3 regions of the Streptomyces sp. iso_384 genome follow, and region 2 is predicted to be linked to each of the others. Evidence: riboswitches for the same ligand, from Rfam matches in the RefSeq annotation. Region 2 holds a riboswitch; each other region holds the start of a gene.
The links. A riboswitch is a leader RNA that binds a small molecule or an ion and turns the genes downstream of it on or off. The one in region 2 is predicted to bind cyclic di-AMP.
Positions count from the first base shown of each region.

Region 1: linked by a shared signal. The riboswitch ahead of AC0VY3_RS14285 (C40 family peptidase) and the one ahead of AC0VY3_RS19080 (transglycosylase SLT domain-containing protein) in region 2 are both predicted to bind cyclic di-AMP.
Region 3: linked by a shared signal. The riboswitch ahead of AC0VY3_RS04540 (transglycosylase family protein) and the one ahead of AC0VY3_RS19080 (transglycosylase SLT domain-containing protein) in region 2 are both predicted to bind cyclic di-AMP.

Region 1 is NZ_JBWBTT010000001.1:3,207,316-3,209,565, reverse strand. It holds gene AC0VY3_RS14290 (hypothetical protein) at 1-161, shown strand, start outside; cyclic di-AMP (ydaO/yuaA leader) riboswitch at 542-706, shown strand; gene AC0VY3_RS14285 (C40 family peptidase) at 710-1,180, shown strand; gene AC0VY3_RS14280 (LysE family translocator) at 1,241-1,888, opposite strand; gene AC0VY3_RS14275 (LysR family transcriptional regulator) at 1,963-2,250, shown strand, end outside.
Region 2 is NZ_JBWBTT010000001.1:4,261,337-4,263,586, reverse strand. It holds gene AC0VY3_RS19085 (FAD-dependent oxidoreductase) at 1-441, opposite strand, end outside; cyclic di-AMP (ydaO/yuaA leader) riboswitch at 924-1,082, shown strand; gene AC0VY3_RS19080 (transglycosylase SLT domain-containing protein) at 1,086-1,919, shown strand; gene AC0VY3_RS19075 (GMC oxidoreductase) at 2,075-2,250, shown strand, end outside.
Region 3 is NZ_JBWBTT010000001.1:997,535-999,784, forward strand. It holds gene AC0VY3_RS04535 (transglycosylase family protein) at 1-501, shown strand, start outside; cyclic di-AMP (ydaO/yuaA leader) riboswitch at 793-968, shown strand; gene AC0VY3_RS04540 (transglycosylase family protein) at 974-1,678, shown strand; gene eno (phosphopyruvate hydratase) at 2,013-2,250, shown strand, end outside.

The DNA of each region.
Region 1 (2,250 bases), 1.1 Mb from region 2:
CCTCCCGGGCGGCGGCCCTGCGCGCCGCCCTGGCCGTGATGCACGAGCGCGGCGAGTCGCGGATCCACGCCGCCACCCTGGCGCGGGCCCTGCGCGTCCTGGACGGGGAGCGCAGGGCGGGCCGGGTCGCGATGCCGCCGCCGGTGGACCGACCTCGGTGAACCGACCCGCCCGGCGCACCGGGAGCGCCTTACGGGAGCGGACCGGTCGACCCGCCGCACAACACGCCCGGTCGCGCGATCAATTTTCCTCGCTCGTTCGGCGTAGGCGATCACCCGCGCGAGCGACGGTCCAACTTGCGGTCGGCGCACGACCCGTACTCGAAATGTTCCGTTTCGTCGCTGGTGCGAGGGTGTGCGCCCGGCTCGCGGGCGAGCGCGAATCCGACCTGTCCACCTGAATGGATCAGTGGTGAGGAGACTCACAAACCACCGTTTCAGCTCGGAAATCCGGCACCGGGTGCGTCAAGATCCCTGGGACGACAAGCCCCCGCCACCGCGGCGGGGCGGTCCGGGCGGACGCCGAGTCCTGCCGCCGCCCGGATGACTGGTCGACAGAAGTGGATCGGCAGGAGTGGAGGACCCGAGCACAACGGGCCGACCGGGAGACCGGGAAGCCCTCGGGGTGAAGCCGCGTGGAGCGGCCGGGCAACTTCGCCAGCCCGAACCCGACAGGTCATCCTTCACAGGCGGCTGACGAAGGGTTGCGCATGTCTGCGCAGGTTCATGTCCCGTCCCTGTTCGCCCGGGTCGGCACGGCCTCGGTACTCACTCTGGCCGTGACGTCCACGATGCTGGCGCCCGGCCTGGTGAGCGACGCCGAGGCCGCCACCCACTCGACGAAGGCCCTGAAGGTCGCCGCGTCGAAGAAGGGGGCTCCCTACAAGTACGGAGCATCCGGCCCCAGTCGCTTCGACTGCTCGGGGCTGACGCTGTATTCGTTCAAGAAGGCCGGGAAGAAGCTCCCCCGTACCGCACAGCAGCAGTACAACAAGACCCGCCATATCCCCAAGTCGCAGCGCAAACGCGGCGACCTCGTCTTCTTCCATTCGGGGCGCAGCGTCTACCACGTGGGCATCTACGCCGGGGCCGGGAAGATCTGGCACTCCCCCAAATCGGGGGACGTGGTGCGACTGGCGAAAATCTGGTCCAAGAGCGTCTGGTACGGACGGGTCCGCTGACCCACCGACCGGACGCTCTTTCCGTGCGGGCGCTCCTCCTCGCGGAAACGGCGTCCGGTCTCAGCGCAACAGCGGGCCGGTGACCAGCGCGAGTCCCAGACCGGTGAGCGCCACACCGCTGCCGCCCTCGATGGCGCGGGCGGTACGCGGGCGGCGCAGCCACCGGCCCAGCCGGTCCACGAGCAGGGCGACGGCCGGGAACCAGATCAGCGCCAGCACCACCACGAGGGCCGCGAGCAGCAGGGTCCTGGGCAGCGGCGGCTGACCGTGGGGCACGAACTGCGGCAGCAGGCTGAGGAAGAGGACCGGGGCCTTCGGGTTGAGCGCGTTGGTCAGGAACCCCTGGCGCAGGGCGCGCCCGAACTCCCGGGGCACGGGCCGCCCCGGCGCGCCCTCGGGCGCAGCGTCGCCGCTCGCCGGGCGGCGACGCCGGATCGCGTACAGCGCGCTGATCCCGAGGTAGAGCACGTACGCGCCGCCGAGCAGCTGGACGGTGCGGAAGAGCACCGGCATCGTCACGAGCACCGCGGCGAGTCCGGCGACCGCGAGCGCGGTGTGCACCAGCAGACCTCCGGCGACGCCGAGCGCGGTGGCCAGGCCGGCGGTGCGCGAGGCCAGGGCGTTGCGTACGACGACGGTGAAGTCGGCGCCGGGCAGCGCGACCATACCGGCGGCGACCCCCGTGAAGGCGATCAGTTGTGCGTCCATGAGGTCCACCTTGGACCTGCGGAGCCTTTAGCGTGTACTTGCAATCTTCTGGGTCTGCCTAAAGGAACGCTTTCATGTACGACCCGACACGGCTCGCGGCACTCGTGGCGGTGGCGGAGGCCGGTTCGATCACCCGCGCCGCCGCCCGCCTGGGCTACACCGCGCCCGCGCTCTCCCAGCAGCTCGCCAAGCTGGAGCGGGAGGCCGGGGCGGCTCTGCTGGTGCGCCACCATCGCGGGGCGCGGCTGACGGCGGCGGGCGAGCTGCTGGCGGGCCGGGCCCGGCGGGTCCTGGACGAACTGGACCAGGCGCGGCACGAGCTGGCGCAGCTGGCCGGGCTCTCGGGCGGCAGACTGCGGGTG
Region 2 (2,250 bases):
CTCCGCGGTGAGCGGCCAGGTGCGCGGGACCTCGGGGTGCCCGTCGTACCAGGAGACGAACTCGGCGGCGCCGAAGGAGCCGTCCAGCTGGATGCCGGGGATGTCGAGCGCCCGGTCGGCCTCGGCGCCGGTGGAGAAGATCACCGCGTCGTAGAAGGACCGCAGGTCGTCCAGGCCGATGTCGTGCGGGTAGCTGACGTTGCCGAAGAGCCGGATCTGGGGCTTGTCCAGCACCTGGTGCAGGGCCTTGACGATGCCCTTGATGCGCGGGTGGTCGGGGGCCACGCCGTAACGGATCAGGCCGAAGGGCGCGGGCATGCGCTCGAAGAGGTCGATCGAGACCCCCGGGTCCTGGCAGACCTCGGATTTGAGCAGCGCGTCCGCAGCGTAGATACCGGCGGGGCCGGCTCCGACAATGGCGACGCGGACGGGGCGTGTCATGGCGTGGTGATCCTTCGGGGCGGGCGAACGCGGGCAGGTACAGCGTACGTCGGAGGTAAGGGTTGGCTTACTAGTCTCCACCCCACACCGTAAGCGATCGCCGCGCGGGCCCTTCGACCGCCCCCACCCAGAGTGTCCGATTGGCCCGTTTCGTTATGCCTATATGGTGGATTTGGTTCTTTTGCTCCGTCTATCCGTAAAGAGGTTTCCAGGCCTTTTGATGCATTTGGCTGGGCCGGTTTTCGCCAACGCCGCAAGCGAGTGGTGAGCGTCACGTCCGAGGAGGCGGACGCAGAAGCGGAGGCATCGGTTCCCTTCCGTGCGAAGAAAGTTGACGCCCTGACGGTGCGGCCCGATCCGGGAATTCCGTCATTCGATCTTGTGGAGGAAAGGGAATCCGGAATGCAGGGCTTGTTCTGTCCCGCGTTTCTCGCCTACGGTCACCGTCAATCCGGACGGAACGCCGAATCCTGCCGCCGTCCGGGAATCCGAAACCCACTCACGTACGGCAGGAGCGGGGGACCCAGGTAAGTCGCCGAACCGTAACCGGAACGGCTTGGGGTGAAGTCGCACGACCGTGCGGCCAGACATCTCCCGTCTGAACCCGACAGCTCACCTCGCAGGCGCCGGAGAGGAAATCCCCCATGCCCGCAAAGGGTAAGCACCGCCGTTCCCAGTCCACCTCGCTGCGTCGCGGCCTCGCCGCCGTGACCACTGGCGGAGCCGTTCTCGCGCTCCCCGTGATCGGCGCGACCAGCGCCTTCGCGGCCCCCGCTCCCATCGCCGCGCCGCAGGCCGTGGCCCCCGCCGCGGTTGCCGCCCAGGCGAATTCCGCCGCGAAGGCCGCGCCCGCCCACCATTCCGTGGTGGCCGGTGAAACTCTTTCCAAGATCGCTCGTGAGCATTCCGTCAGCGGCGGCTGGAAGGAGCTGTACGAAGGCAACCGGAAGATCGTCGGAGAGAATCCCGATCTTATTCACCCGGGTATCAAGCTGACGCTCGGAAACAAGGCAGACGCCCCGTCGGACGCCAAGTCCTCCAAGGCTTCCGCCGCCACCGGACGCGGTGCGTCGGCGGACCGCGCCGACCGTTCGGAGCGTACGGACATCGCCCCGGTGGCGAAGGCCGCTCCGGCCGCCGAGAAGGCCGCCACGTACACCAACGACCTCGACGGCTGGATCAAGGAATCGCTCGCGGTCATGGCCCAGCACGGCATCCCCGGCACCTACGAGGGCATCCACCGCAACATCATGCGCGAGTCCTCGGGCAACCCGGCCGCGATCAACAACTGGGACTCCAACGCGGTCAAGGGCACCCCGTCCAAGGGTCTGCTCCAGGTCATCGACCCGACTTTCCAGGCCTACCACGTGCCCGGCACCTCGACCGACAGCTATGACCCGGTCGCCAACATCACGGCCGCGTGCAACTACGCCGCGGACCGCTACGGCTCGATCGACAACGTCTTCGGCGCCTACTGATCCTTCGCGCCCGAGCCGGAAGAGGCCCCGGACCGCACGGTCCGGGGCCTCTTCCGGCTCGGGTGGCAGCGCGAAGTTACCCCCAAGTTTCTAGTGACTTACCACGCGATCGACAGTAGAACCTGTTGCACTCTGTCGAGAGTGAGGGATGTCACATGAGTGACACTACCATGCAGGACAGCGGGGCCAAGGGTGTCTCGCGTCGAAGATTCATCACTGGAACAGGTTCTCTTCTGGGGGTCGCTGCGCTGGCCGGGACCACCGCCCCGGCGTGGGCGAGCGCCCGGGCGGCAGCGGCGCCGATCGGCTCCGGGGCCCATGTGCCGGTCCT
Region 3 (2,250 bases), 3.3 Mb from region 2:
GAGAGCGACGGTACGGGCGAGGGGAGCGAGACCCCCGACTCCTCGGTGACGCCCACCACCCCGCCGTCCTCCGAGGCTCCCGACGCCACCGGCCCCTCCGACGCCCCCGACGCCTCGACCGGAGAGAGCGGCCAGGGCGGCAAGCACCGCGGCGCCCCCGCGCCCGAGGAGGCCGCCGGCGGCCAGGACGACGGCCCGCGTGGTTCCGGCCGGCACGCCTCGCGCGGTGACGGCGACGCGCGCGACGGTGGCGCTGCGGGCGCCGGTGCGTACACGGTGCAGCCCGGCGACAACCTCTGGGCCATCGCCGACGCCCAGGAACTTCCCGGCGGCTGGACCGGCCTGTACGAGACCAACAAGGACCTCCTGGGCTCCGACCCGGACCTGATCCTGCCCGGCCAGAGCCTGGATCTGGGCCTGGGTCAGGACGCGGAGCGGAGTGCGGACCAGGGCGCTGGTCAGGGTGTGCCGGAGAGCGCCGAGGTGCCTGCCGCCAACTGATTCAATTCGGGCGAAAACGCCCGGGAAAATCAGGCAGTTCAGAGACCTATGTCCACTTTTGCGGAAGTGAGACATGGGTCTCTTTGCTTCAACTGGCGCGTCTCGCCCGGCCGGTCCGCGCGTATCGCTCCCGACCTGCGGAAATGCCCCATCGGTCGCAGTGAGTTCGGGTTGATTGCCCTCTATGTCCATCTTTGAATGTCGGGGTTGCCTGTGTTTACGGTCGGAGCCGCTCGCACCGCGGGCCCCGTCGACCGTCACGCCGAATCCTGCCGTCGGTCGAAGGGAACAGACGCGTAAGCGCCGTAGGCAGGAGCGGGGGACCCAGGTAGGCCGCCGGGTCCGCACAGCCCCTCCAGGGGGTGTACGGGACCGGCTAGGGGTGAAGCCGTGCGCAAGACGCACGGCCGGGCAACTCATCAGCCCGAACCCGACAGCTCACCTCGTAGGCGTCGGTGAGGAGATTCGTTCCATGCTGCTGAACAGCAAGGGCAAGCACCGCCGCCCGTCCAAGGCCGCCCGTATCGCCACCCTCGCGGGTGTCACCGGTGCCGCCGTCGCCGTCCCGCTGATGGGCGCGACCAACGCATCCGCCGCCTCCGTCGAGACCTGGGACGCCGTCGCCCAGTGCGAGTCGGGCGGCAACTGGTCCATCAACACCGGCAACGGCTACTACGGCGGACTGCAGTTCTCGCAGTCCAGCTGGGCCGCCGCCGGTGGTACGCAGTACGCCGCGCGTGCCGACCTGGCCTCCAAGGACCAGCAGATCGCCACCGCCGAGAAGCTCCTCGACCTGCAGGGCCCGGGCGCCTGGGCCTGCGCCGGCGCCGGCGGCCTCACCAACGACGGCGTGGACCCGGGCGTGAACACCGGCTCCGGCCAGTCCGAGAGCAAGCCCGAGCAGGCGCAGCCGGAGCGTCAGGCCGAGCAGCCCACCACGCGCTCCGAGCAGCGCGAGGCCCCCAAGGCCGAGAGCAGGAAGACCGTCACCACTCCGACCGGCGAGAAGGTCGAGAAGGGTGACGGCGAGTACAAGGTCAAGGCCGGCGACACCCTGAGCAAGATCGCCGAGAAGGAAGGCGTCAAGGGCGGCTGGAGCAAGCTCTTCAAGCTCAACGACGACATCGTCGAGGACGCCGACCTGATCTTCCCGGGTCAGCAGCTCCACCTGAAGTAGACGCCGTATCTCCTCCCCGGAGGAGAGGCGTCCGGCGGCGCTTCTCCTCGCACGGCTTCCCGGCCCGGCGCGCTCATCCCCCCCAGCGCGCCGGGCCGGGTTCTTCGTGGGCGGGGGGCCGAGGGAGGTGCGGTTGCGTTCACCTCTTGTCGGCAACACGTGTTACCGCTCAGTAGATATCTAGAGTTTTGTCCCGTTACGCAGGTCCTTGGGTCCTTTTTCGTCCCAGGAGACGGGCGGTCGGCTGGCCGACGCGGCCGGGCCGGATAGGCTCGGGTCGCAAGGCCACAGTGACCCTGCACAACCAGTGTCAGATCCCAGAAGGAGATGCCTCGTGCCGTCCATCGACGTCGTCGTAGCCAGGGAAATCCTCGACTCCCGGGGCAACCCCACGGTCGAGGTCGAGGTTGGCCTCGACGACGGCAGCACGGGCCGTGCTGCTGTTCCGTCCGGCGCCTCCACCGGTGCGTTCGAGGCTGTAGAGCTTCGCGACGGTGACCCCAACCGCTACCAGGGCAAGGGCGTCGAGAAGGCCGTCCTCGCCGTCATCGAGCAGATCGGCCCGGAGCTCG